2 linked regions of the Sagittula stellata E-37 genome follow. The protein of the gene in region 2 interacts with the protein of the main gene of each other region in a pairwise test. Links are inferred from orthologs where the notes say so. Each region holds a gene or a part of one and is shown on either strand. Other genes may lie near its edges.

Evidence for each region.
Region 1: the proteins of ABFK29_RS14190 (region 2) and ABFK29_RS17335 interact in binary tests that used the Escherichia coli proteins (3 or more experiments, as listed by UniProt). The link is inferred for Sagittula stellata E-37 from one-to-one orthologs.

What each region holds. Positions count from the first base shown.
Region 1 is NZ_CP155729.1:3,634,952-3,641,503, forward strand. What follows is about bases 1,484-4,951. They hold ABFK29_RS17335 (2-oxoglutarate dehydrogenase E1 component), read left to right. Parts: upstream 1,484-1,784; coding sequence 1,785-4,751; downstream 4,752-4,951. Other genes in these bases: ABFK29_RS17330 (hypothetical protein), read left to right, coding at 1,484-1,678; odhB (2-oxoglutarate dehydrogenase complex dihydrolipoyllysine-residue succinyltransferase), read left to right, coding at 4,798-4,951. Also shown: sucD (succinate--CoA ligase subunit alpha), read left to right, coding at 1-168; ABFK29_RS17325 (hypothetical protein), read left to right, coding at 528-992; more of ABFK29_RS17330, read left to right, coding at 1,010-1,483; more of odhB, read left to right, coding at 4,952-6,330; ABFK29_RS17345 (hypothetical protein), read left to right, coding at 6,391-6,552. UniProt on the Escherichia coli protein: E1 component of the 2-oxoglutarate dehydrogenase (OGDH) complex which catalyzes the decarboxylation of 2-oxoglutarate, the first step in the conversion of 2-oxoglutarate to succinyl-CoA and CO(2).
Region 2 is NZ_CP155729.1:2,990,574-2,996,592, reverse strand. What follows is about bases 790-3,724. They hold ABFK29_RS14190 (ABC-F family ATP-binding cassette domain-containing protein), read right to left. Parts: upstream 3,214-3,724; coding sequence 1,366-3,213; downstream 790-1,365. Other genes in these bases: ndk (nucleoside-diphosphate kinase), read left to right, coding at 3,542-3,724; ABFK29_RS14195 (J domain-containing protein), read right to left, coding at 790-964. In the rest of the region: ABFK29_RS14200 (MarC family protein), read right to left, coding at 1-404; more of ABFK29_RS14195, read right to left, coding at 455-789; more of ndk, read left to right, coding at 3,725-3,964; ABFK29_RS14180 (DUF4112 domain-containing protein), read right to left, coding at 4,062-4,502; ABFK29_RS14175 (YqaE/Pmp3 family membrane protein), read right to left, coding at 4,511-4,681; ABFK29_RS14170 (methyl-accepting chemotaxis protein), read right to left, coding at 4,765-6,019. UniProt on the Escherichia coli protein: Genetic data indicate it may be involved in ribosome assembly or function.

The sequences.
Region 1 (6,552 bases), 640 kb from region 2 along the record:
CGCACCGCACCTCCGGGGCGCCGCATGGGCCACGCGGGCGCCATTGTCGCCGGCGGCAAAGGTGGTGCCGATGACAAGATCGAAGCGATGAAGGCCGCCGGCATCGTCGTGGCGGACAGCCCCGCCACGCTCGGCGAGGCCGTGCTCGAAGCCATCAAGAATGGCTGACCGGATCGGGTGGCCCGCAAGGGACACCCGGCCCACCCGGACGGTGGAGGACGAATGCGACCGTTTCCGCGCTCTTCACTTCCCGACCTTAAGACAGGCCGCGTGCGACACCACGGATCGCCCGGGCCACACCCCAAGAACGAGCCCCGGGGAAAGGCGGGAGCGATGGATAGCATGGCACATCAAGGAGCCTGTTCCGTACGGACCGCACCGCCAGTGTGCGGCCTGTACGCATTCACGACATCGCAACCCGCCCCACTGACCGGGCAGATGGATGCGCGTGTCCTGGCGCGCCTTCGCCCGACCGTCGCTTCGCAATCCAACCGGTCGCCCGACCATTTCCCTCGGGGAGCCGTGCGATGATGTCGCCCGAACAACCGAAGAGAAGGGTCGGACTGCGCATCATCATCGCGTTCGTCGGCGTGGTCGGGGCTTTCATTCTGTGGGACGAACTCGTGCCGCGCGGCCCCGTCTCCGAAGGCATGCAGGCGCGGCTTCGCTGTGTCGCGAAATCGGTCGCTCTGCATCAGGCCCTGTTCTCCGCAGAGGAAGAGGGCATTGCGTTGGAACGCGACTTCCGCGAAGAATTCGATACGGTATTCAATGGGTTGCAACGTTTCCAGAGAGGCCTTGTCCGACGCGACGATCCCGGAAGACTCGCTTTCCGCCCGATCATGATCCAGGAGGAGGACGCCAAGGACGCGGCAATGGCAGAAGATCCGCAGGGATACCTCACCCGCGCATGGGCGGAACTGCAGGCCTGCTACGACGCGTTGTTCCTGCAACAGTCCGCTGGCCGCCAGATGCAGGAGGGCGTGGCATGATCAACAGGTCACTTTCCATGTCTCGTTGCACGGCGGCCCTGACAGCGGCCCTGTGGTGCGTATCGCTGCCGGCCTCCGCGCAGGAGGACGACACCGCCGCCATGCTGGTCCAGTTCCAGAACGCGACCTGCGCCTCGCCCGTTGCCACGCCGCTGTCGCAGGTCGATTTCGGCAGCGACTGGCGAGAGGCGCAGGACGAAGACCGCGAAGCGTTGGTGGAGCTTCTGGCCGATTTCGCAACCCGGATCGATTTCCTCACCAACCAGCAGGGCGATGCCGATCCGAAGGCGGTTCTGGCAGGTCACCGGCTGCGCTGGCAGCGTGCCATCCTCGCCACGGATCCCGCGGCACCGCAGGCCCGGATCATGCGGCACACCACCGTCGGTGCGTTGACCTCCGCCCTCTACGCCGAGCAGGCAGAGGGCGAGTCGATGCTGTCCTGCACGCTTGTCCTGCAGGGTCCCAGCGAAGACCTAGTCGACGGCCTTGCGCGTCGCTTCGAGGTCATGCCGGTTTACGAGAACGCCCTGACGCGCCACTGGCAGGCAAGGGACGCCGTGACCTCTCCGGACGGTGAAACCCGCGATGCCTTGCGCAGCCTGACCCTGCGTCTGTCGCCCGCCGACCAGTCGGTCACGCATGCGGTGCTGACCTATCGAACAACGCTTGCCCGTGGGGAGGAATGAGGATGCGCCCCTCCTCTCTCCCGGTCACAATCCTGTCGAGGGCCTTGCCTCCCTCGGTGAAACCCGGTCCCAACGAATACGGTCCCAACCCACAAGAGGTGCCCCAATGACCGACCAAAGCCCGAACGACCTTTTCCGCGCCTCCAGCTTCATGCAGGGGCACAACGCGGAGTACCTGGAACAGATGTACGCCCGCTATGCCGCCAATCCGAGCGCGGTTGACGATGCCTGGGCGGCGTTTTTCAAACAGTTGGGCGACGATGAAACCTCTGTCCGGCGCGAGGCGGAAGGCCCTTCCTGGGCGCGCTCCGACTGGCCGCCCGCGCCGGAAGACGACCTTACAGCGGCCCTGACCGGCGAATGGCCGATGCCCGCCGTCCCGGCAGAGGCGAAGGGCGCCGCCAAAAAGATTGCCGCGAAGGCGAATGAGCAGGGCGTTTCCGTCTCGAACGAGGCGATCCAGCGCGCCGTTCTGGATTCGATCCGCGCGCTGATGCTGATCCGGGCCTACCGCATCCGCGGCCACCTCGCCGCCGACCTCGACCCGCTGGGTCTGCGCGACACGTCCAATCACCCGGAGCTCGACCCGAAGTCCTACGGCTTTACCGAAAGCGACATGGACCGCCCGATCTTCATCGACAACGTTCTGGGGCTGCAGATCGCCTCCCTGCGCGAAATCGTGTCTATCGTGAAACGCACCTATTGCGGCACCTTCGCACTGCAGTACATGCACATCTCGGACCCGGAGCAATCCTCGTGGCTGAAGGAACGGATCGAGGGCTACGGCAAGGAGATCCACTTCACGCGTGAGGGGCGCAAGGCGATCCTCAACAAGATGGTGGAGGCCGAGGGCTTCGAAAAGTTCCTACACGTCAAGTACATGGGCACGAAGCGGTTCGGTCTCGACGGCGGCGAATCCCTGATCCCGGCGATGGAACAGATCATCAAGCGCGGCGGCAACCTCGGACTGAAGGAAATCGTCATCGGGATGCCGCACCGTGGCCGCCTGTCGGTGCTCGCGAACGTGATGAACAAGCCCTACAAGGCGATCTTCAACGAGTTCCAGGGCGGCAGCTTCAAGCCGGAAGACGTGGACGGTTCGGGCGACGTGAAGTACCACCTCGGCGCGTCCTCCGACCGCGAGTTCGACGGCAACACCGTGCACCTGTCCCTGACGGCGAACCCATCGCACCTGGAAGCCGTGAACCCGGTCGTTCTGGGCAAGGTCCGCGCCAAGCAGGACCAGTTCGGCGACGTGAACCGGACGCAGGTCATGCCGATCCTGTTGCACGGCGACGCGGCCTTTGCCGGTCAGGGCGTCGTGGCGGAATGTTTCGCCCTGTCGGGCCTGCGCGGTCACCGCACCGGCGGCACGATGCACATCATCGTCAACAACCAGATCGGCTTCACCACCGCGCCGCATTTCTCGCGCTCGTCCCCCTACCCGACCGACAACGCGCTGGTGGTCGAGGCACCAATCTTCCACGTCAACGGCGACGACCCGGAGGCCGTCGTGCACGCCGCGAAGGTCGCGACCGAGTTCCGCCAGAAGTTCGGCAAGGACGTGGTCATCGACATCTTCTGCTATCGCCGCTTCGGTCACAACGAGGGCGACGAGCCCATGTTCACCAACCCGGTGATGTACAACAAGATCAAGAAGCAGAAGACGACGCTGACGCTGTACACGGAACGGCTGGTCAAGGACGGTCTGATCCCCGAGGGCGAGATCGAGGACATGAAAGCCGCGTTCCAGGCCAAGCTGAACGAGGAGTTCGAGGCAGGCAAAGTCTACAAGCCCAACAAGGCCGACTGGCTGGACGGTCGCTGGTCGCACCTCGACAAGCAGAAAGAGGGCAAGTACCAGCGCGGCAAGACGGCGATCAAGGAAGAGACCTTCCAGAAGATCGGCTCTGCCCTGACGACCGTTCCGGACGGTTTCCCGCTGCACAAGACCGTGGGCCGACTGGTCGACGCACGGGCACAGATGTTCAAGACGGGACAGGGTTTCGACTGGGCGACGGCAGAGGCCTTGGCCTTCGGTTCGCTCCAGCTCGAAGGGTATCCCGTCCGTCTGGCCGGCCAGGACTCCACACGTGGCACGTTCAGCCAGCGCCACTCCGCGTTCGTCAACCAGGAGACGGAAGAGCGCTATTACCCGCTGAACAACATCCGCGAAGGCCAGGCCCGGTACGAAGTGATCGACTCCGCGCTGTCCGAATACGCGGTGCTGGGCTTCGAGTACGGCTACTCCATGGCTGAACCGAACGCCCTGACCCTGTGGGAAGCGCAGTTCGGCGACTTCGCCAACGGCGCGCAGATCATGTTCGACCAGTTCATCTCAAGCGGTGAATCGAAGTGGCTTCGGATGTCCGGCCTCGTCTGCTTGATGCCGCACGGCTTCGAAGGCCAGGGGCCGGAACACTCATCCGCCCGCCTTGAGCGTTTCCTGCAGCTCTGCGGACAGGACAACTGGATCGTCGCGAACTGCTCCACGCCCGCGAACTATTTCCACATCCTGCGTCGCCAGCTGCACCGGTCCTACCGGAAGCCTCTGATGCTGATGACGCCGAAGTCGCTTCTGCGCCACAAGCTGTGCGTCTCGGAGATGGAGATGTTCACCACAGGCTCGTCCTTCCACCGCGTCCTCTGGGACGACTCGGAAACCGGGCATTCGGAAACCAAGCTGGTGGCGGACGACAAGATCAAGCGCGTCGTCATGTGCTCGGGCAAGGTCTACTTCGACCTCCTCGAAGAACGCGACGCCCGCGGTCTGGATGACGTCTACCTGCTGCGGGTCGAACAGTTCTACCCGTTCCCGGCGATCAGCCTCGTCAAGGAGCTGGAACGTTTCAAGCAGGCCGAGATGATCTGGTGTCAGGAAGAGCCGAAGAACCAGGGCGCCTGGTCCTTCATCGAGCCGAACATCGAATGGGTCCTTGGCCGCATCAAGGCCGAGCATCCGCGCCCGCGCTACGTGGGCCGCGCCACTTCGGCCTCGCCCGCGACGGGCCTGGCCTCCACCCACAAGGCACAGCAAGCCGCGCTTGTCGACGAAGCGCTGACGATCGAATGAACCTACGGCCGCAAGGCTCAGGGGTATTGAAAAAGGAAGTTAAAACATGACCGAAGTACGCGTCCCCACCCTTGGGGAATCGGTGACCGAGGCCACCGTGGCCACCTGGTTCAAGAAGCCAGGCGACAGCGTTGCCGTGGACGAAATGCTGTGTGAACTGGAAACCGACAAGGTAACGGTCGAAGTGCCCTCGCCCGTTGCCGGCACCCTGTCGGACATCGTGGCAAAGGAAGGCGATACAGTGGGCGTCGATGCCCTTCTGGCCAACATCGCCGAATCTGGCAGCGCCGGCCCCGAAGAGACGAAACCCCGCGAAAATGATGCCGAGACAAGCCGGGGCAGCGCCTCCGGTGGCGGCGACAGCGTCGACGTCGTGGTGCCCACTCTGGGCGAATCCGTGACCGAAGCGACCGTATCCACCTGGTTCAAGAAGGTCGGCGACAGCGTCACACAAGACGAGATGCTCTGCGAACTGGAAACCGACAAGGTCTCGGTCGAGGTGCCCGCTCCGGCCTCCGGCACACTGACGGAGATCGTCGCCCAGGAAGGCGAAACCGTCGAAGCCAACGCCAAGCTTGCGGTGATCGCCTCCGGCGAGGGTGTTTCCGCCGCGCCGAAAGCAGAGACCGCACCGAAGGACACGCAGTACTCCACACCGCCCGCGGGCGATGGCGGGCCGGGCAAGGACATCAAGGACGGCCCGGCAGCCGAAAAGGCCATGGCCGAAGCAGGTGTTTCCCGCGATCAGGTCAAGGGCACCGGCAAGGACGGTCGCGCGACGAAGGCAGATGTGGCCGCAGCCGTGGCTGCCGCGAACGCTTCCCCTGCGACATCCGCTCCGGCCTCTGCACCGCGTGCGCCCGTCGCGGCCCAAGATGAGGCACGCGAAGAGCGGGTGAAGATGACCCGCCTGCGCCAGACCATCGCACGCCGCCTGAAGGACGCGCAGAACACCGCCGCGATCCTGACCACCTACAACGAAGTGGACATGACCGAGGTCATGGCGCTGCGGTCCGAGTACAAGGACCTTTTCGAGAAGAAGCACGGCGTTCGTCTGGGCTTCATGTCCTTCTTCACGAAGGCCTGCTGCCACGCGCTGAAAGAAGTGCCCGAAGTCAACGCAGAGATCGACGGCACCGACATCGTCTACAAGAACTTCGTGCACATGGGCATCGCGGCGGGCACGCCGCAGGGTCTGGTGGTTCCGGTGATCCGCGACGCCGACAGCATGTCTTTCGCGGAAATCGAGAAGGCGATCAACGAGAAGGGCAAGCGCGCCCGTGACGGCAAGCTGTCCATGGCAGAGATGCAGGGCGGCACCTTCACCATCTCCAACGGTGGCGTCTATGGCTCGCTCATGTCCTCGCCGATCCTGAACCCCCCGCAGTCCGGCATCCTCGGCATGCACAAGATCCAGGACCGCCCGATGGTCATCAACGGCGAGATCAAGATCCGCCCGATGATGTATCTGGCGCTGAGCTACGACCACCGCATCGTCGACGGCAAGGGCGCAGTGACATTCCTCGTCCGCGTGAAAGAGGCACTGGAAGACCCCCGCCGCCTGCTGATGGACCTGTAACAGTTAAAGGGTCTGGCGAGTCTTCTCGTCAGACTCTTTTCTTTCGAAGAGGAGAATGAAATGCCGTTCCGCTGGCTAGCTGCGCTATTTCTTCTGTGTACTTCAGCAAATGCTGAGGTCATCACGGCGACTGATGGACGGCAGTTTGAATTAAACGAAGATGGAACGTTCTCCGAAATTGTTTTGGAGGCTGCTAGCAGAGCGCCGCTCGAGATCGGCGAG
Region 2 (6,019 bases):
GAGCCGGTCAGCAGGATCATCGACGCGATGGCGCCGGGGCCGGCGATCAGCGGGATGGCAAGCGGAAAGACGGAAGGGTCGGGCGGGTGGTCGGCCTCGGCCCGGTCCTCGCGCCGCTTGTTGCGGCGTTCGAAGAGCATGTCGAGCGCGGTGATGAACAGCAGGATGCCGCCGGAGATCCGGAAGGCCGGCATGCCGATGCCGATGAAGCCCAGCACCGCCTCGCCGAAGAAGGCGAAGAGCGTCAGGAGCGCGGCGGCGATGACCGTCGCGCGGATGCCGACGGCGCGGCGGTGGCGCGCGTCAGCGCCCTGCGTCAGGGCGATGAACAGCGGTGTCAGCCCGATCGGGTCGATGACCACGAAGAGCGTGACGAAGGCCGAGATCAGGAAGGTCGGGTCCATGATTCCCGGTTAGGCGGTTTCGGGCCGCCGGTAAAGCCTTTGCTACGGGATCAGGCGGCGATGGCGACCTGCGCCTTGCAGGCGGTTTCGAACGCGGCGCGCGCGGTCGAGAAGGAGGCGGTGGCCTTTTGCAGCGCCGCGCGCTGCGCCGGGGACAGGGACGGGGCCCGGGTCTCTTGGCGGCTGCGGGTGGCGGTTGGCTTTGCCTTCGGCTGTTCGCTGGCGTTCTTTTTCGCGCCTGAGCCCGCTTTGGCCTGCGCATGGGCCTGCGTGCGGCGGGGTGCATCGGACTTGGGCCTTGCCTTGGCCTCGGGCCGAGTGTCGGCTTCGCGGTTCGTGCCCGCAGCGCCGCGCCCCGTGGCCGGGACGTGGTGACGCAGCTTGTCGTAGGCCGCGTTCAGGTCGGCGAGGCGGCGGGTCAGTCGGGCGGCGTCGGCGGGGCAACGGTCTGGATGATTTGCGCGGACAAGCCGTTTCCATGCCTTCCGGATGGTGGCGCGGTCGTCGAAGGCGGACACGCCGAGGATCTCGTAGGGGGTGCGGGCTGCGGTACGGGTCATCGGGGGCGTCCTTCCGGGTCCTGTCAGATCCGGCGCCGGGGCTGCCCCCGCGGCCCTGCGGCGCCGTTGAATTGAGGCATAAATCGGGCGGAAGGTGCGGGGAAGTCTCAATTTGGACACAAAGTTAACGCGATTCTGCCGGGTATTTCCGGGTTTCGCGCCCGGATGTATCCGTAAAACTAATTTATTTCAGATGCTTGCGGCTTGGTTGGCTGTTGCGTGACGTGGGGCTTTCGAAACGGGCATACGCGGAAAATGTGGCGACCTGTGCCACATTCGTGGTCCCGATCTGGCCGGTGCGGGCGCTGACTGGCCCGCAGTTGCCCGAACGTCCGCCTGAAACGAAGAACGGCGGCGCCGAAGGACCGCCGTTCTCCATAGTCGGAAGAGAAGGTGCGGAGTCAGCCGCGCTGCGCCGTGTCCAGTTTTTCCTGAGCCGCCATCCAGAGTTCCTCTGCACGGGAGAGGCCTTCCATGATCTCGGCGTATTTCTTGTTCCAGACTTCCAGCTCGCCCACCTTGTCGTTCTCGTAGAGCGCAGGATTCGCCAGCTTGTTCGCCAGTTTCTCGCGCATGTCCTCAAGCTTGGTCACGCGGTCCTCGCATTTGCGGACGTGGGCGCGCAGGTCGAGGATCTCGTCGCGGGAGGCGCGCCTGGGTTTTTCCTTCGGCTTTTCGGGCTTGGCCGGTGCGTCCTTGGACAGCAGGAGGGCGCGGTAAGCATCGAGGTCTTCTTCGTAGGGCTTCACTGTGCCGTTCGACACCAGCCAGAGCCGGTCGGCCACCATCGACAGCAGGTGCATGTCGTGGCTGACGAGGATGACGGCGCCGTTGTAGGCGGTCAGCGCCTCCATCAATGCCTCGCGGCTTTCGATGTCGAGGTGGTTGGTCGGCTCGTCGAGGATCAGCAGGTGGGGGGCGTCGAGCGTGGCGAGCAGCAGCGAAAGCCGTGCCTTCTGGCCGCCGGACAGGCGCGCCACCTCGGTATCGGCCTGCGCGGCCTGCAGTCCGAAGCCGGCGAGCCGGGCGCGGAGTTTGGCGGGCGGCGTGTCCGGGCGTTCGCGCTGCAGGTGCTGGAGCGGCGTCTCATCCAGATGCAGTTCGTCCACCTGATGCTGGGCGAAGTAGCCGATGCGCAGCTTGGACGAGCGGTTCATGTGGCCTTCGATCAGGGCGATGCGGTCGGCAAGCAGCTTCGAAAGGGTCGATTTGCCCTGACCGTTCTTGCCCAGAAGCGCGATGCGGTCGTCCTGATCGATGCGCAGGTTCAGTCGGTGCAGGACCGCCTTGCCGTCGTACCCCGTGGAGCCGCCGTCGATGTTGATGATCGGCGGGCTGAGCTCATCCGGCTGCGGGAAGGTGAAGACGCGCTTGGCCGCCTCTTCGGGCGCGGTGACCATGTCCATGCGCTCGATCATCTTGAGCCGGGCCTGCGCCTGTTTGGCCTTGGAGGCTTTGGCGCGGAAGCGGTCGACGAAGGACTGGAGGTGCTCGCGGCGGTCCTGCTGCTTCTTCGCGGTGGCCGCCTGTTGGGCACGCTTTTCGGCGCGCAGCCTGACGAAGCCGTCGTAGGGCGTGCCGTAATAGGTCAGCTTGCGGTCTTCGAGGTGTAGGATGCTGCCGACGGCGCGGTTCAGAAGGCCGCGGTCGTGGCTGATGACGATGACGGTGTGCGGATAGCGTGCCAGATAGGATTCGAGCCAGAGCGCGCCTTCCAGGTCGAGGTAGTTGGTCGGCTCGTCGAGCAGCAGCAGGTCGGGCTGGGCGAACAGCACGCCCGCCAGCGCCACGCGCATCCGCCAGCCGCCGGAATAGGCGGAACAGGGGTTGGCGTGTTCCTCGGGCTCGAACCCCAGTCCGCGCAGGATGGTGGCCGCGCGGGCCTCGGCCGACCATGCGTCGATGTCGGCCAGACGTGTCTGGACCTCGGCCATGCGGTGGCCGTCGGCGGTTTCGGCCTCGGCCATCAGCGCGGAGCGTTCTTCGTCGGCGGCAAGCACCGTGTCGAGGATCGATACGTCGGAGGAGGGCACTTCCTGGCTGACGCCGCCGATGCGGGCACGGCTGGGCAGGGAGATGTCGCCGCCATCGATGGTCAGTTCTCCGCGGATCAGGCGGAAGAGCGTGGTCTTGCCCGCGCCGTTCGGACCGACGAGGCCGACCTTGTGGCCTTCGGGAATGGTGGCGGTGGCGTCCTCAAAGAGTGGACGGCCTTCGACCGAATAGGAGAGGGATGAGATGCGCAACATGGGGGCGCTTTAGCAGAGGGTTACGGTATGGGAAAGGCGCGTCGGTGTGCGGCACTGTTTGCCTTCGCAAAAGCGCCCGCCCACCGACCCGTGGGGCGTCTTCGCGGGTGGAGGCGGAACTGGTGCGCAGGGCGTTTTTTCGGCGTGGTGACCTGTCGGGGCGCGCGTCTGTTCGGCACGGAATGACCTTTGTGCGGGGCCGGCGCCACCTGTGCGCATGCGGCGGGGTCATGAGGGGTTCCCTGATCCGGGAGGCCGTGTTATCGGGCGCCGCGATACACCCTGACGACCCCGGACTGTGGGTCGGATCCATCTGGAGGATAACACGATGGCCCTCGAGCGCACCTTTTCGATCATCAAGCCCGATGCAACCCGCCGCAACCTGACCGGCAAGATCAACGCCAAGTTCGAGGAGGCCGGTCTGCGCATCGTCGCGCAGAAGCGGATTCACCTCACCAAGGCGCAGGCCGGCGAATTCTACAAGGTGCATGCGGCGCGCCCCTTCTACGATGAACTGTGCGAGTTCATGGCCTCTGCACCGATCGTCGCCCAGGTCCTGGAAGGCGAGGACGCCATTTCCAAGAACCGTGAAGTGATGGGCGCGACGAACCCGGCCGATGCGGCCGAGGGCACCATCCGTGCCGAGTTCGCCGAGTCGGTGGGCGAAAACTCCGTCCACGGGTCGGATGCGCCGGACACCGCGGCAGAGGAAATCGCGTATTTCTTCTCCGGTCTCGAACTGGTCGGCTGAACCGGTTCCCGGTTACTGGCATGATCCTGACATGACGAAGGGGCGCCTTTGGGCGCCCCTTTTCGTTTGCCCGGACGTCTGCCGCGTGCCGCGCGTGTCAGGCGTTTGCGCCCCGGGCCCGTCCGAGCCCCTGCACAGGGGTGCGGGTTGGCGACGGCCGCGGGGTCTGGCCCTTGGTGGTGTCCGCGTGGCGCCGTTCCGCGAAGTCGCGCATCAGGGCCGCGTTGCGGAGGTTCGCCTTGAAACCCACGTCGAAGATATCGCCGATCAGGGGGATGAGGCCGATGACCCAGTCGATGCCGATGTTGCCGGCCATGCGCACCAGCAGGTGCTTCGGCGCGCCGATCTCATGGCCGAGGTAGACGATATAGGCTGCGGGCGTCAGTGCGAGCGTGTCGCCGATGCCCGGGACCAGCCCCAGGATGCCGTCCCACCCCAAGCGGATGCCGGTGCCGGGCAGATGCAGCGCGGCGTCCATCCGGCGGGCGATGCGTTCCGCCCGTTCGACCTTTGCGAAGATGGTCTTTGCGTCGGTCATGGCGGCGCTCACGCGTGGGCCGGACGGCGCGAGATCACCCAGATCGCGTGCACGACGCCGGGGAGCCAGCCAAGGAGTGTCAGCAGGACGTTGATCCAGAAGTGTTTCGACAGGCCCACTTCTAGGAAAACGCCAAGCGGCGGAAGAAACAGGCTGAGAATGATGCGGATGAGGTCCATCGGGGATCTCCTTTGCGTTGCCGGGTTAAGGAAAGAACGCGGCAACGGTGTGGAAGTTCCGACGGTGCCCGGCGCCGCCCGGGTCAGGCGGCGCGTTCGGCGGGCGACTGGACGGGGTCTTCGGTGTCGATCCGGAACTCCGACACCGAACGCGACAGGTCCTGTGCCGTGCCGGCGAGCGCAGAGGAGGTGGTCCGCGTGTCGGCAACAAGCCCGGCGTTGGCATGGGTCAGGTCCTGCAGCAGCTTCATCGCGGAGTCGATCTCGGCCAGGTCGCTGGCGTGGGCGCTGGTGGACGCGGCGATGTCCGACAGGGCTTCGTCCATCTTGTGGATGCTGCTGACCATGGTCTGGAGCGACTGCCCCGCGCCGTTGACCAGCTGGACGCCGTCCTGAACCTCCCTGTGGCTTTCGGAGATCAGTTTCTTGATATCGAGGGCGGATTTCGACGACCGGCCGGCAAGGTCGCGCACCTCTTCGGCCACCACGGCGAAGCCACGGCCGGATTCGCCGGCGCGGGCGGCCTCCACCCTTGCGTTGAGGGCGAGGAGGTTGGTCTGGAAGGCGAGTTCCTCGATCACCGTGACGATCTTTGCGATCTCGTCCGACCGTTGGCTGATCTGGTCCATGGCGGCGATGGCCTCTGCCACCGTGCGGTCCGATTCGGCGGCGGTGTCGGAGGCGGCGCGCGCCTCTTCCTTGGCGGAGGCGATGTGTTGCGCGTCGTCGCGGGTCTCTTTCGTCACACGGGCGACGCCGTCGGCGCTGCGGATGATCGCGTCGCTTTGCTGTTCCGTCCGGTGGGCGAGATCCTCCGCACCGTCCTGCATCTGGCGGGAGCGGTCGGAGATCTGCGTGACGGCTGACACCAGACCGGAGATCACTCGGTTCAGGCGGTCGGCGGCCGAGTTGAAGTCGAGCCGGATGTGATCGTACTTCGGATCGAGGGGCGTGTGGAAACGGCGCGTCAGATCGGCGTTGGCGAGGGCGTTCAGACCTTCGGCGACCATGTCGACGACCTGCTGGTGCGTGCCGTTCAACCGGGCCCTTTCCTCGGCTTCGGCACGGGCGCTGTCCTGTCGCTGGAAAAGCATCGCTGCCTTGAAGTCCGCCAGGACGCGCGCCATGCGCCCCAGTTCCGAACGTTGGGAGGACTGCGGAACCTCGGGTTCGAAGTTGCCGTCGCGATAGTGCCCCATCAGGGCGATCAGGCTGGAAATCCGGCGGAGTGTCTTCTCGAACAAAAGGAAGGAGAAGAGCGCGGCGGTCAGCGCCGCGCCGACCGTCAGGAGAACCGTGTTGCGCAGTTGTGTGGCGGTCTCCTCCCGCTGGAGCGCG